3 regions of the Paenibacillus wenxiniae genome follow, and region 3 is predicted to be linked to each of the others. Evidence: a T-box and tRNA genes for the amino acid it is inferred to sense, from the RefSeq annotation. Region 3 holds a T-box; the other regions hold tRNA genes.
The links. A T-box is a leader RNA that pairs with one kind of tRNA and senses whether it is charged. The one in region 3 lies ahead of leuS (leucine--tRNA ligase), so its partner is inferred to be a tRNA-Leu.
Positions count from the first base shown of each region.

Region 1: it encodes a tRNA-Leu, which carries the amino acid that the T-box ahead of leuS (leucine--tRNA ligase) is inferred to sense. The anticodon was not compared.
Region 2: it encodes a tRNA-Leu, which carries the amino acid that the T-box ahead of leuS (leucine--tRNA ligase) is inferred to sense. The anticodon was not compared.

Region 1 is NZ_JBCGUH010000004.1:394,569-400,063, reverse strand. It holds gene AAHF22_RS10450 (thiol-disulfide oxidoreductase DCC family protein) at 1-217, opposite strand, end outside; gene AAHF22_RS10445 (hypothetical protein) at 544-819, opposite strand; gene AAHF22_RS10440 (organic hydroperoxide resistance protein) at 1,583-2,002, opposite strand; gene AAHF22_RS10435 (glutathione peroxidase) at 2,176-2,652, shown strand; tRNA gene AAHF22_RS10430 (tRNA-Leu) at 2,998-3,080, opposite strand; gene AAHF22_RS10425 (urease accessory protein UreF) at 3,465-4,133, shown strand; gene AAHF22_RS10420 (helix-turn-helix domain-containing protein) at 4,569-4,943, opposite strand; gene AAHF22_RS10415 (helix-turn-helix domain-containing protein) at 5,167-5,370, shown strand.
Region 2 is NZ_JBCGUH010000001.1:415,694-421,188, forward strand. It holds gene AAHF22_RS01770 (cupin domain-containing protein) at 1-136, opposite strand, end outside; gene AAHF22_RS01775 (helix-turn-helix transcriptional regulator) at 363-1,181, opposite strand; gene AAHF22_RS01780 (MFS transporter) at 1,318-2,523, shown strand; tRNA gene AAHF22_RS01785 (tRNA-Leu) at 2,624-2,707, opposite strand; gene AAHF22_RS01790 (HAD family hydrolase) at 3,365-4,117, opposite strand; gene AAHF22_RS01795 (zinc-dependent alcohol dehydrogenase) at 4,183-5,220, opposite strand; gene AAHF22_RS01800 (aspartate aminotransferase family protein) at 5,242-5,495, opposite strand, start outside.
Region 3 is NZ_JBCGUH010000007.1:169,209-174,703, reverse strand. It holds gene AAHF22_RS14455 (2-hydroxyacid dehydrogenase) at 1-260, shown strand, start outside; gene AAHF22_RS14450 (FGGY-family carbohydrate kinase) at 232-1,734, shown strand; gene AAHF22_RS14445 (MFS transporter) at 1,768-3,021, shown strand; T-box leader at 3,101-3,365, shown strand; gene leuS (leucine--tRNA ligase) at 3,477-5,495, shown strand, end outside.

The DNA of each region.
Region 1 (5,495 bases), on a different contig from region 3:
CAAGCAACTTCTGCCCTACCTCAGACTGCAAAGAAGCAAAATGGAAAATTCCCTTTGGATCACGTTTGATGATAAACTTGGTTGCTCCCTGACAAAAATGACAAACTCCATCTACCAGTACAATCGGATGATCACCTTGAATTAAAGCTTCAATCTGTTGATCCGTCAGTTCGGTTGGTTCGCCCGGTCTGGATACCGGTGCATGTGCAGTTACCATTCTCGCCACTCTCCTTTATACAAGTCGTTTGCGATCATCTATCTTCACACAATCGAAAGGTTCAAAACTATTGCTTCCTACAGTTACGATGACCTATAACTTCACTCTCTTTATTTTTATAACCTAAATTGATCTCGTTATTCAAAAAACGTAATATTTCGTTCAAAAAACGATGTGGATATTCGTAAAATGGTAGCAAAAACAACTATAGCTATACCTCAATCTATCGCTGAATGACTTCGATACACTTCTAAAAATAGCAAAAAAGCACGAAGGCCATCCTTCGCGCTCTGCATATCATCGTTATGGCATTATGACAAAATAGTTTATGCCAGTGCTTCGTCAATCAATTGACGATCTTTAATTTGCTGATCAATTTCACCTGCAAACGCATTGAAACAGTTGCAAATAAAGTCTTTGCGGCATACAGGACATGGCTTGGTCAGCAGTCGATTAATATAAGTCATTTTCCACTCTGGAAAACGATTGTAGAACATGCGGCACTCTGTTCCATCTACCAGTGTTGCCGTAAATTCGTACAGTCCTTCTTTTTCATTGATACCGGCTTTTTTGAGCGTCGTAATCGTCGGTCTATATGCCATTTTATCATCACCCGTTATCCTTAAAATTTCGTAACAAATTACAAATCACCTATGACATCTTAAAGAATTTTATGGTATGTGTCAACTCCGTACTTGTGCGGAGAAGCACAAATAAGGAATCGAACGGTTCATTGTTTCGTTGATTGTCACGATCTGCCACATCAACTATTGGAGTTTACTGTACAGGAAGAACGCTAGTTTTACAACTAGAATATGTTGGACGGAGTGCTCTGTTATGTTAACCTTACCCGTGTCGTATCCATTTAATCGAGTTTTGGACAAAAAGTTGAACGATAGATGTAATCTGACATTAAACTTCGTTCCTCAAAGTTCCTCAAAAAAGCTAAACTACGGCGTGTACGCAAACTTTTTTGCTGGCACAGACACCACTCCGGCAAGCAATAAAGGGACAAACTTCAGTATCGCACAGAAATCTAGGGAGTGAGGCTACAATGTAGATTACTGTGCTCAAAGCTCGTCCTTTTCCCTTATTTTCCTTCATCCGTTCCGTATGGCTTACATGTATACAGGTTTACGTACACATTAGATTGCAGCATCGTAAGGTATATATTCCCGTATACTATACCTACTTCTTTACAGCATACACAGCCATAAAAATACCCCCTTTGCCTAGACAAAAGGGGTATCAATTCGCATCATTCATACAGCAACTGCACCGGCTATCACTTTATATTCGTGCACAACATAATACACATATAAAGCACTAAACAGCTAAAGCACTATACAGCGCCAGTCGCTAGCATTAGACGATATTCAATTCTACATCGATATTGCCGCGCGTCGCTTTGGAATACGGGCAAAATTCATGCGCTTTTTTTGCAATTTCCAGTGCTTCATCATGCGATAAGCCTGGAATGCTTACATCCAGACGTACCGATAGCTTAAAGCCATCGTCTGTCGGATCTTTATCGATCATGACGTTACTTGTAACGAGTGTATCGGTTACGTTCACTTTTGCTTTACGTGCCACATTCGCCAGCGCGCTCTGATAACATGCGCCATATCCAGCAGCGAACAGCTCCTCTGGATTGGTGCCATTACCGCCACCGCCGCCGAGTTCTTTCGGCATCACCAGATTCACATCTACAGCACCTGTGCTGGATTCTACTTTACCTTGACGTCCACCATGAACTTTCGCTATTGCAGTATATAATGCCATTATCATTCAGCTCCTTCATACGTCATATATTTTGAACCAACACTATATTTGTAAAGCACTCTCTTTTAATTGAAACGCCATTCTTTAAATTACATAGGTAAACTAAAATTGACTTTATCACTTTAATTTCCTAAAATTAAGTTGATATCATTATAATAAAGGGGGCTGTGTAACGAATGAATGTGTATGATTTTAAAGCGACTACGATGCGTGGCGAAGAGGTATCACTGGATCAATACGAAGGTAAAACACTGCTTATCGTCAATACAGCGAGTAAATGCGGATTAACGCCACAATTCTCCGGTCTGCAAGAACTGTACGACAAATTTAAAGATCAGAACTTTGAAATTTTAGGCTTTCCGAGCAATCAGTTTGCCAATCAAGATCCTGATAGTAATGAAGAAATCTCTGAATTTTGTCAGCTTAATTACGGAGTTAGCTTTCCGATGTTTGAAAAGATTAATGTGAACGGTTCGGATGCACATCCCCTTTTTAAATATTTAGCAGAACAAGCGCCCGGTATTTTAGGTTCTAAAGCAATCAAATGGAATTTCACTAAATTTTTGATTAGCCCTGACGGTACACCGGTGAAGCGTTATTCTCCGCAAACGACACCGGATAAGATTGAAGATGACATTCGCAAACAACTGTAAAAATTATCTTCGCAGGCGATCTCAATATGCTTTTCCCTGGGATTATACTATGCATTATTTTAAATCTAATAAATGGACCGAATCGATAGTCAAGTCACTCCAGCCCGTGTAAAATCCCGGCTTAAATCCAAATGCAAAACACCGTGATTGCGACGAGTTTAAACACCAGCACCTATAAAAACACGTATACAATGCCTATGACTATATGAAACAATAACAATACAAAAACAATGCTACATGCAAAAACAATGCTATATGCAAAAAAGCAAGCAACTGAAATCCTAATAGGATCAATTGCTTGCTTTTTCTTTTTACAGAAGTAAGTCTGTACGCTTGTTACATTAATGCGGTCGAGAGGACTCGAACCTCCACGGGTATACACCCACTACCCCCTCAAGATAGCGTGTCTGCCATTCCACCACGACCGCGCAGACAATATCAGCTGTTGAGTTGTTAATGGTGCTAACAATCCGCAACAACTTTTATAATATACCATCTTCTTTTGCAGTTGTAAATCCTTATTTTAAATCATAGTATAAACTATCATATATATTACATATCATGTTATATATAATCCTGAAAACCCAATTTACTTTAGCTCTTTTTATAGTTTCACCAGATAAAATTACATTTTTTAACTTAAATCATTTTAATTAGGTTAATATTATTGACATAGTGGCTACAATTATGTAACTATTATTAACAAAAACATTCCTATTCTTTATTCCAATGGCTATAATCACATTAGCTATGACAGATAAACAGACATATACACAAAAAGTTTAACCCTACCTTGCGGAGGAGGATTTAAAATGAAAAGCAATCAGAAGTTGCTTGTGTATGTGCAACTACTGGAAGCTAAGCTGCCAACAGCTAGCTTTACTCATGCTCATAATCTGGAACGGTATGTGCAGGAAGGTAAGATTACTAATGTAGCTGAGCTAGAGCATCATATTCACCATCATTTGCAGCCTCATTTGTTTCGCTGGGAAGCGCCGGCGATTTATAATGTCTATCATGCAGAAACAGAACAGGATGCTCATACTATTGCCCGTATGGATCGAGCAATTATGGAACAAATTATCGAGCCGGATCATATGGAAGAAGCAATCAAAACAGGGAAACGCTTACTGAAGCTAGCCCGCAATTTATATCCGTGGATGCGTTTTGAACTATTGGAACAGGCGATGAAACAGCATGGAGCCATTCTTTCTCTGACCGTCCTTCATGCCTGGATCAATATCCAGCTTGGCATGCAGCGCGAACAGGCCATCGAGTGTTACTTTTATACTTTATTGTCCTGTTGTATGGGCAGAGTCGCCCGTCCGCTTGGTTTAACGATACGAGAAGCTCAGCAGCTTACTGACCAATGGTCTTCTACGATGAATGAGCAATGGTTAGAGCAAGTTTATAAAGCACGTCCTAAACAGGAAAACGATCCGCTTGCTCATTCGTTTCCGCCCCCACTTCCATTATCGTGAAATATGGCAGGTGGCAGGTCATTGAGATCTCTTTTCCATCGTTATCATTCGTCATTCGCTGTACTCCATGCTTATCTATTCAATCGGTCATGATGATAGCAAATTTAGCCAAACAGGCAGGTACTCTCGTCTCGTTACTAAAGGAGAGTACCTGCCTGTTTTTATAAACGTACATGGACGTATGCCATACTACGATAAATCTGTGCCCGATCACTAGCGTGTAAAACACCACTAAATCCATCGTGATTCGAATTACACTTATTTATTGTAGGTTGCGTCATACTATGCCACTACTCGTTTATCGCCCTTCACAACCTGTATCCTATCAAAACATTCCCCAAGCTTGGCATCCACTTCATATCACCTTGATTGACTATAGTTACATGCTGCATGTCAATTCCGATTCAAGGCAAGCCGACGTTATAAACCTAGCAATTAGCGATTACTGCCCTGCTGCCTGGATTTACGATATACCGAAAACTCAATATATTCTTTAATAAAATCCTTTTCGCGTTCAGACAATATTTCATCCTGGCAATTCAATTGCCCCATAAGTTCAAAAAAATACGGGCTGGATTGCTCGTTCACTGTTTGTGTATAACGTTCTTTGCCTGTAAGCAACCAGTCCAGACTGACATCAAAATAAGCTGCAATTTCAATCAGCTTGTGTGTACCTGGTGTCGACTTGCCACGCTTCCAGTCTCCGAAGTTACCGGTACTGATTTTGAGTTGTTCACAAAAGGACTTTTTCGTAATGCCTTTATTTTTGATCAGTAATTCAATGCGTTCATAAATGGATTGCGACTGCATATGATTTCAACTCCCCGACCATGTCATCTAAAGCTTCTAATAACACTTTTATAAGTAATTTAATATTGATAAAAATCGCATTTAAGTATATACTTTATCTAACGACATTTTTTTACTTCTTTTCCTGAATCATTATACCATAGAGCCTATAGAAATCGGGAACCGGTACCGATGATATAGTCCTATAGTACGTTATACTTTTAGCAAGCAAGGGGTGATACCGTTGAACCGCAAGCAGCCTGTTACCTCCTTCGGTTGGGCTATTAAACAAAGGCTGGCAGAGCTACAAATGGATCAAAAGACGTTTTGCGAGTGTTACGGGATTCCGCCATCTCGTTTATCCAATCTGATCAATGGCACACGCAAGGCGACTCGATACCGTAAACAAGTCGCTGAACTACTCGATATTCCTGAGTATTTTCAATAAATGGCTGTCTACGTTCGATTAAGGGCGTACATAATCAAGCAACACAATCGGCTTCATAACTACCCATTCCAGCTTTTCGGATAAATACTGATATTCCGCCTGCCATGAGAATTATGTAGTCTGTC
Region 2 (5,495 bases), on a different contig from region 3:
GATGCGGATGGCTGTGCTGATAGCCCTCTGCTCCTTTTTCAAAATGAACTTCCATCATCATCAGCTCACCCGCAGCATTCAAAATACAGCGTTTCACGCCTGGCTCTGCCGATTCCCATACTCCAATATTGCTCATTATGCACAGCTCCTTTTTGTTTACGATTCCAACCTACTACAGAGTCTCCACTATTGATCTGTACGATCATGTAAAGCCGACTCTCTTGTTTGATTATAAAACATATTTTTTCGGAGCGGACACGGACAAATCTATTTCGGAAGGGGGGATAAAACAACTGAACTCATCACGTGTGATTCGCATATGAGCATCTAGCGCAAGCATTGGCGTAAAGGAACCATTTTATTCAATCATTTAATAGTCGCTCAACCTTTTGCTTGGAAGTGCTGCCTGTCAGCATATGTATTGTAATCGAAGCTTGAGGCACATCTTCGCATTGAAATGAAAGATAATCCAAGCGAATCTCGCCTACAAGTGGATGAAAGATACGTTTGCTGCCTTCGGGAGTGCCGGATACATTTCCTTGCAACCACCAATTTTTGAATTCATAGCTCTGTTCGATCAATTGCTCAACTAAACGAAGCCCATTCGGATCATTTGGACATTGGCCCAAACGCATACGCAACTGGCTAACACGGAGCTTGGCATGACTTTCCCAATCTTCCAGCAGATCCTTCATACTCGGATCGGTAAAGGCGCGCCAGATGGAATTACGCTCAAGAGGCGACATTTTATTGTAATTACCAAATACTACACTCGCGGCACGATTCCATGCTATGATCGTCCAATAATAATCCATTACATACGCTGGATGTGGTAGCTGAACGTCAAGAAAACGCTGCATTCGCTCCGAAACGCCGTCCAGCATAGGAACCGTTTCTGGCCATCGATGCTGTGCCAATGAGAACAAATACTGTTGCTCTTGCATATTTAGCTGCAAAGCATGAGCGAGCGACGCTAACACTTCAGGTGACGGATGAACAGCTCTTCCCTGCTCTAACCGAACATACCAGTCTATACTTATATTCGCCAGATCAGCAACTTCTTCTCGGCGTAATCCAGCTACCCTGCGCGTCCGCTTATCCATGATGCCTAACTGTTCAGGACTAAGGCTATTACGTTTACGTTTCAAAAAATCGCCCAGTTCACGATACTGTTGCTTCATCATGACAACCTCACTTTCTCATTATCGGGCCGATACTCAAGGTAGTATTGTTAATCCTAGGATTAAGGCTCCCTTCAACAACGTTGCTGCTCCTTTTACAATAGGACACAAATGAAGGGAAAGCAGGGATAGACCTATGCACGCATTTCACTCTAAACGTCAAACGATTTCATCTACAATGGAATGGACATTAAGCATCATCTGTATGCTGGTCGTTGCCAATTTGTATTATGACCAGATGTTATTACCTGATCTTGCACATACTTTTCATCTTCCTTTTCAACATATCGGAGTTGTATTAACCGTCCTACAACTTGGTTATACAGCAGGTTTATTGCTTATTGTGCCCTTGGGAGATCGATGGGAACGAAAACGACTCATTATGCTCAGCCTAGGATGCTCTGCATTATGTCTGTTTATGATGACGATAGTGCATTCATTTGGCTGGCTGCTCTTTTTTGCCACTTTATTAGGCTTTAGCGGATTCGCTGCACAGATGATCATTCCTTATCTCGCCTCTACACTTGTAGCTCCGCGCAAGTCGGCTGCTATCAGCAAATGCTTAACCGGAATTTTTCTCGGTACACTACTAGGCAGACTCAGCGGCGGCTGGATTGGACAATTATGGGGGTGGACTGCTGTACATGATGTTGCAGCGATCGCTTTGTTAATCGGGATGATCATTGTGTATATCTATTTGCCAACCGATTATGCGCTTAAAGAACCTTCCTATGTACGCATTATGAGTTCCTTATGGACACTAATACGCACGGAACCTATTTTAAGAGAAACGATGTGGATTGGTGCAATTACTTTTACTGTATTTAATATATTTTGGGCACCACTCTCCCACTTGCTGCATCAAGCTCCCTATGATCTGAATAGCGGGATGGCAAGCAATTTCGGATTGATTGGTATGGCAGGTGCATTGGCTGCCGGTTTTGCAAGTAAGCTACCCAATCGTGTCCATATACGATACTGGAACATGTTTGCGCTTGGCTTGATGTTGATTTCATTTATCGTGTTAAGCATCCCATGGAATCAGTTATGGATATTAATTGCAGTTACATTTGTACTAGATATCGGTTCACGCATGAATATGTCGCTTAATCAAGCACGTCTCTATCAATTAGCTCCAGCCTATCATAGCCGCTTGAACTCGATATATATGGTCAGTTATTATATAGGCGGTGCGATCGGCTCCTATATCGGAACGACGGTCGCAGCAAGTTATCATTTTCCTACATTAGCATTGATCGCGATCTTGTTGTTGTGCATCGGTTTACTATCCATCTATGTCCATATCGTTCGTGACGCGAATGCTGAGTCTGTTACCAAATAAGGCACCCTAACATAAAGCAATATATAAAAACTCCTGAATCGTCACAAGGACAGACTCAAGAGTTCATATATCATGATATTCACTTATCATCATCACAAAATGCGGTCGAGAGGACTCGAACCTCCACGGGGGTAAGCCCACACGGACCTGAACCGTGCGCGTCTGCCAATTCCGCCACGACCGCATAATCACATGTTACCGTTACATGATCATAATCATCCATTTCTCGGCGACAAAAAATAGAATACCATATTAGTTAGCAAGCGTCAAACGTTTTTATAGGTTTGCTCATTTGGTTTGTTTACTCGATTTACTCACTGGGTTTGTTAACTTGATTTGATTACTACGTTTACTCACTGGATGTGTTCACTTGATTTGATTACTAGGTTTATTCACTCGCTCTGCTTACTATATATATTACCTTTTACATCAAACCTTTGTCTGCTTTAGGCTACTTTCTTTGGTGCACAGTAGTTAGAAAGATGTACCCAGCGGTAGAACATTTTTGTTCATCTAACTTTAAGGAAGATCAGCATTTGGGTTCCTTTTCTATTTTCGATTTCCGATTGTATATGTATTCCATACAACGATACCCGTCTATATCCGCAGCGATCAGGTTCCACCTGTATATACCTGACCGCTGCTAGTATAGATAACGCCAGTAATGTCATCATTATTCGGTGGTGCTCATCGTTAATGCTCGATCAGTCGCCACATCATTCGCTTTCATTTTGCAATTTGAGCACATTTAGGACGAAGACCAATCTTCAATACCTATCTGGCCTTTACTACATAGCTGTATGAATGAGACCATTTCACTTTGCTTACCGCTCATCCTGTATTATGATTCCGCGTTTCTTCTATAGAAAGGCAGATGCTCACGAAGCGCGAACAATTGATCATAACGATGAATAACCGTATTCGCTTGCTCCAGATTTTGTGAACCAGAACCTGGATTCTGGTGACCGATACAGCGCATGCCTGCTGCACGAGCTGCTTTTACACCATTGCGTGAGTCCTCAATCACAAGGCAGCGTTCCGGTGGAATGCCAAGCATCTGTGCAGCATGCAGGAAAATGTCAGGCGCTGGTTTACCATGTGCAACTTCTTCTCCGCTTACCATGCCTTGAAAATAATTCCGTAGCTCTAACCGCTCCAAAATTAACTCAATCAGCGCACGCGGTGAAGACGAAGCGACAAACATCGGTATATTCGCTTCTTTTAACCAATCCAGCCAGGCAATCAGCCCTTCAAATGGACGTAGCTGCGGATGCTCACGAATTACATCCATGACATGTTGCACATGAAAAGCGAGCATATCTTCAACTGTACATTGCAGACGATGACGCTGCTGCACCTGCTGGAACATAGATGCCAGCGTCACCCCTACATACGTATGATGCTCTTCTTCTTCCACCTGTGCACCGAAGTGAACAAATGTACTTTTTTCAATATCAAAATAGATTGGCTCACTGTCAATCAGCACACCGTCCATATCAAAAATAACGCCTTCAATAGGTTCAACCAGCCAGTCGGCACGTTCACCTTTATTCGTATCTGCAAGTGCCGAGGCACCCGATTGTTCAGTTGTCATCATTCATTCCTCCTTCCATTACAGACCATTACACAAGTTACGAGCATACCATACTTATTTTCACATCAGGTCGATTGCAATACAACTTTGATCGCGCTGGAAGCGGTCTTGAGTGTACCATCATCCAGATCACAGCCGAGCATCCGGAATGCTTCCTGATACGATTGCAGCGGATACGTATGTGTAATTAGCTTTTTCGCCGGCACGAGACCACGTTCGATCATATAATGCGCGGTGGCAAATGTACCAAGCGAATCGATCGAGCCAATGATTTTCAGACTGCGATCCACGACTTCTTTCGGATTAAAGCTACTCACTCCATCGCGCAGACCGACCAGCATCAAATAGCCACCATGCGCCAGATTGGATAGCACCTGTGTACCGATCGCACCTGTCGTATCTACAATCAGATCCACCTGATGATCATCAGGCGAAATGCCCTGTACTGCCGCATCAAAAGAAGCATACGTATCCCACTGATCGGGTGCGATCGAATGAGCCAGCTCTAATCGTTCCTCGGAAATGTCCACGATACTGCCGATCACACCTTTTGAAGCAAGTGCGTAACTATATAGCATACCGATTGGACCTGCACCTAGAATGATCGTGCGGAAATTCGGCAATAATTGAATCTGATTAATACCGGTCAGCATGCAGCTCAGCGGCTCGGTCAATGTCGCTTCTTCATAGCTAACATGATCAGCAAGCTTGTACAGAAAACGATCTTCTGTCACATAATAATCGGTAAATGTACCATCACTGCTCACGCCGGTCTCGGTCGTGCTTTTGTGCAGGCAATGATTTTGGCGTCCGGTACGACACATTTTGCATTGACCACAATAATACGTTGGATCGATTACGACGCGATCGCCGGGCTGTAAATTTTGTACATTCGGCCCAATCTCGATCACTTCGCCTGCGGATTCATGACCCAAAATAATCGATGATTTGGCATGATATTTGCCACTAATGATACCGAGATCAGTACCGCACACACCGGTAGCGTGAATGCGCACGATGACGTCATGGTCACCTCGAATTTGTGGGCGTGGGCGTTCTTCAAGTGCCACATCCCAGGCGGAACGATAAACTAGTGAAAGCATAGTGATTCCCCTCTCTGTTCGTTAACCCATTTTTTGCAAAACGCGTTCCAGACGACCGATAATCTCCACAATCTCATCTTCGGTTACGGTCAACGATGGACGAACTTTAACGACATTACCAAATCCATAACGCGAGCCGCGCAGGATCAGGTTCTCATCACGGAATGCCATATCGATAATTGCATTGGCTTTGCGCGAATCCGGCGCGCCATCGCCATCCACGATTTCCAGACCCCACATCAAACCAACGCCGCGTGCTTCGCCAATCGTATCGG
Region 3 (5,495 bases):
AAATCCGCGGCGCTATTATTGATGTATTTGATCAGGAGCCGCCATTACCACAGGATTATGAGTTGATCCGTTTGTCCAATGTACTAGCTATTCCTCATCTAGCTGGTGCCAGTCACGAAGTGGAAGATCATCATGTACAGATTATGAATCGGGCGTTAAAGCAGTGGTTTATTGAAGGTGATCATTCGGTATCCACACTGTATAACAAAGCCATATTGGAGGGGAAGACCAATGACACAACAGGCATATCTCGTCTTTGATATCGGTACAGGCAATGCTAGAGTAGCGGTCACAACGATTGAAGGAAAAGTGCTAGCACTGGCAAGGGCTGATATTGCGTACCAGCGCGATTCGCTGTATCCCGATAGCTGTAGCTTTGAACCGGAGCAATTATGGACGCAGATTGTGAACCTCGTTCAGCAGGCGTTAGCAACTGTACCGCAGGCAGAAGTTATCGGAATCACTTCGACCAGTCAGCGGCAAGGCATCGTATTGATCGATAAGCAAGGAGCATCTTATCTTGGTCTACCTAATATTGATAACCGGGGGCGAGAATGGGAAGAGTCGGCAGGTGATGCAGCGCGAATATATAAGCTGACAGGTCGAACGCCATCGGCATTATTTTCCGCTATGAAACTTGTTGGTCTGCGTGAGCGACATAGAGCCGCTTATGAAGCATTGCATCAGTTTACGAGCATTAGTGAATGGGTCATCTATCAGCTAAGCGGTCAATTGATTTACGAGCCTTCACAAGCTTCCGAAACATTGTTATATGACGTAGCAGAAGGTGAATGGTCAGCGGAGATGTGCAAGCAGTTTGACATCGATCCTTCGATATTGCCGCCACTGGTGTCATCAGGTACGGTAATTGGCACACTCAGCACGGCACTTGCTTCAGCATGGGGACTTCAAGCTACCATTCCGATTATTGTCGGAGGGGGAGATACTCAGCTTGCCATTGCCAGTACAGCGGCACAGCCAGGCGATCTGGTGATCGTATCCGGTACGACGACACCTATTGCCAAAATCATTGCCGATTATGTTAGCGATCCGGCGCAGATTGCCTGGATCAATGCACATACGTCGGAGGGGCAATGGTTAGTGGAGACCAATCCAGGTATTACAGGACTTAATTATCAACGACTCAAACGTATTTTTTATCCAAATGAGAGCTATGCCGTGATGGAACAGGAGATTAGCGAGCTGGCAACTAGCGAATGTACAGCAGCGCTGGGCGCCTATCTGTCTACAGAAAAAAATGCACGCGTGCAGGGAGGCTTTCTATTCGATGCACCGATTTCTGACCAATTGAGTCGGGCGCATTTTGTCAAAGCAGCATTGGATGAAATTGCATTTTCAATTAAAGTACATTTTGAACAGTTAATGAAGGTAAGTCCACTCCAATCTCCGATCATTTATGCATGCGGTGGAGGATTGCAGAGTCGGTTGTTAGTGCAGACGTTAGCCAATTTACTAGGACAGGAAATACGGGTACGTGAAGGCTATGAACAGGCATCGGTCGCTGGAGCTGTAACGCTTTGCAATCAAGCGTTAGGTTATAGGGATCGTGTGGAGCAGGAGCAGCCGGTTCATATATTTATCCCTCAACCATCCGAAGCTTTAGAGCAAGATTATAAACAGTGGCGGCAGACGCAGTTATGGTTTGGCAGTCATACGAAAATAGCCACGGCTACAGCATCTATACAAGACGCCATCTCTGAACTTCGTCATTAAAATATAAATCGCATAGGAGTGTACATGATGAACATACTGGATCGAGTTGGGATTCCTAAAACACTGGCTTGGGGTTATCTCGGTGTATTGATTTTCATGATGGGTGATGGATTGGAGGCAGGCTGGCTCAGCCCGTATTTGGTACAGCAAGGATTGAGCGTACAGGATGCCGGGCTATTATTTACGATCTATGGTGTAACATTAGCTATCGCTTCCTGGTTCTCCGGTGTATTTTTAGAAGCATTTGGCGCGAAGAAATCGATGTTACTTGGCTTTTTATTTTATGTGATCGGCACTTCGGCATTTATCGCTTTTGGTATTTCGAATCTTAATTATCCGATCATGTTAATCACGTATGCAGTCAAAGGGTTTGGTTATCCACTGTTTGCGTATTCTTTTCTGACGTGGATTACGTATCGAAGTCCGCAAAAGCGTCTCGGTACAGCGATCGGATGGTTCTGGGTCGCTTATTCCGGGGGGATGTTCGTACTGGGTGCATATTATTCCAGTTATGCGATTACCCACCTCGGTTATATGCGCACATTATGGAGTGCCGTAGTACTGGCAGCGATTGGTGCGGTGTTCGCCTTATTGTTAAACCGTGATAAGCTTCCTAAAAAAGCAGGCAATACGAGTGAGACACTGCGCGAGTTGGGCAAAGGGTTAACGATTGTGAAATCTCATCCTAAAGTTGGACTGAGCGGTATTGTACGTATTATTAACAGTGTTGGCTCGTATGGATTCCCTGTCTTTTTACCGTTACATATGGCTCAGTACGGGATTACAACGACAACATGGCTCAATGTATGGGGCACGATTTTCCTCGGAAATATCGTATTTAATCTATTGTTTGGTATAATCGGTGATAAATTTGGTTGGAGACAGACGGTCATGTGGTTTGGCGGTGTAGGCTGCGGAATTTTCACCCTACTGCTATATTATGTGCCCGAATGGACAAATGGTAATCTGTGGCTAACGACGATCGTCGGGTTTATCTGGGGCGGCTTGCTGGCAGGGTATGTACCGATTGCTGCGCTGGCACCGTCCGTGTCTGGCGGCAACAAAGGTCCTGCCATGTCGATTGTCAATCTGGGCGCAGGCTTATCCGCTTTTATTGCGCCTGCGATTGCGTATGCTTTTATCGGTACAATCGGTGCACAGGGAGTCGTCTGGGTGTTTGCGATCCTATATTTTATTAGTGCCGTTATTACTCGATTTATTACGACACCGGAAGAAGAGGCAACACGTGTCAAAGCGAAAAGACGACTGCGTGGCAAAATCGCCTGATTGAGCTGTTGACTTTACCCGTTAACTTTTTTACAATAAAAACATTGTTACAACCGGGCAAGCCATGTCTGGACATACGTAATACTCAGTGAAAAGGAATAGTAGTACCGGTAAGCATTGGTAGAGAGTCGGCGGTTGGTGCAAGCCGATATGATACGGGTACGAACTCGCCTTGGAGATATGTGGCAAGAAAGACTACAGACATGCTGTATGCTGATACAACAGTGCAGTCAATCCAAACCGCATCGGCTTCCTGCCGTTATCAGGCAACTAAGTGAGTGAATAGTGAAGCATACTGTTCGCTAACTAGGGTGGTACCGCGAGAACAGCCTCTCGTCCCTAGCGATTTTATACGCTGGGGATGAGGGGCTTTTTTATGGTTTACGCGCCGTGCACATACGGTATACAGGGTCGCCGCAACGACCATACTTACATTATTTGAAGGAGGAACATGTATGACGACAGATAATCATGCAGCTCCACAGGGTTACCGCCCGCAGGAGATTGAACCGAAGTGGCAAGGCTACTGGGATCAGAACAAAACATTCAAAACCGAGGACGAGACGAGTAAGCCGAAATTTTATGCACTCGATATGTTCCCTTATCCGTCAGGGGCCGGTCTGCACGTAGGTCACCCTGAAGGATACACAGCAACGGATATCGTTTCCCGTTACAAACGGATGAAAGGCTTTAATGTGCTGCATCCGATGGGCTGGGATGCATTCGGTTTGCCAGCAGAGCAGTATGCGATTGATAAGGGTGGTCATCCACGGGACTTTACCCAGCAAAACGTCAACAACTTCCGCCGTCAGATCAAATCACTCGGTTTCTCCTATGATTGGGATCGTGAAATTAGTACGACAGACCCGGATTATTATAAATGGACACAATGGATTTTCCTGCAATTGTACAAAAAAGGTTTGGCTTATATCGCTGAAATTCCGGTGAACTGGTGTCCTGCACTCGGTACCGTACTGGCAAATGAAGAAGTCATCGATGGCAAAAGTGAGCGTGGTGGACACCCGGTTATTCGTCGCCCGATGCGTCAATGGATGCTGAAAATTACCGAGTATGCCGATCGCCTGCTGGATGATCTGGAAGAGTTGGATTGGGCGGAAAGCATCAAAGACATGCAGCGCAACTGGATCGGCAAATCGACCGGTGCGGAAGTGACGTTTGATATTGAAGGCAGTGACGAACAGATTCGTGTGTTCACGACTCGCCCCGATACATTGTTTGGTGCGACATACTGTGTACTTGCGCCAGAACACGCGCTGGTCGAGAAAATCGTCACCGCAGATCAACAGGACGCGATCAAAGCGTATCAGGAGAAAGCATCGCATAAGAGCGATCTGGAACGTACCGATCTGAACAAAGATAAAACAGGCGTATTCACTGGCGCATATGCGATCAATCCGGTGAACGGTGAGAAACTGCCAATTTGGATCGCTGACTATGTACTGGCTGCTTATGGTACAGGCGCAATTATGGCGGTTCCTGGTCATGATACACGCGACTGGGAGTTTGCACAGAAGTTCGAGCTGCCGATCATCGAAGTCGTTGAAGGCGGCGATGTGACGAAGGAAGCTTATACTGGCGAAGGTCCACATGTGAATTCCGGTATGCTGGATGGCATGACGACCGAGCAAGCGATTCCGGCTATGATCGAATGGCTGGAGCAACACGGTAAAGGTGAAGGCAAAACGACGTACCGTCTGCGTGACTGGCTGTTCAGCCGTCAACGTTACTGGGGTGAGCCGATTCCAATCTTGCATCTGGAAGATGGTACGATCAAGCCCGTTCCAGAAGAAAGCTTGCCGCTGTTATTGCCTGATCTGGACGAAATCAAGCCTTCCGGTACAGGGGAATCGCCACTGGCAAACGCAACCGACTGGGTGAACACGATCGATCCAGAAACAGGGATGAAAGCACGCCGCGAGACGAATACGATGCCACAATGGGCAGGTAGCTGCTGGTATTACCTGCGTTATATCGATCCGAAAAATGATCAGGAGCTGTGTTCCAAAGAGAAGCTGGACTACTGGCTGCCCGTCGATCTGTATATCGGTGGTGCAGAGCACGCTGTACTTCACTTGCTGTATGCTCGTTTCTGGCATAAAGTGCTATATGATATTGGTGTTGTGCATACGAAGGAGCCATTCCACAAGCTGGTCAACCAGGGGATGATCCTCGGTACAAACAATGAGAAAATGAGTAAATCGCGCGGTAACGTTATTAATCCAGATGATATCGTAAACGAATACGGCGCAGATACATTGCGTCTGTATGAAATGTTTATGGGTCCACTGGAAGCGACCAAGCCGTGGAACGAAAATGGTGTGGAAGGTATGTATCGCTTCCTCGGACGTGTATGGCGTCTGTTCATCAGCGAAGATGGTAGCCTGAATCCAAAAATCGTTGCTAACGGTGGCGATGATGCGTTCAAACGTACATGGCACAAAACGATTAAAAAA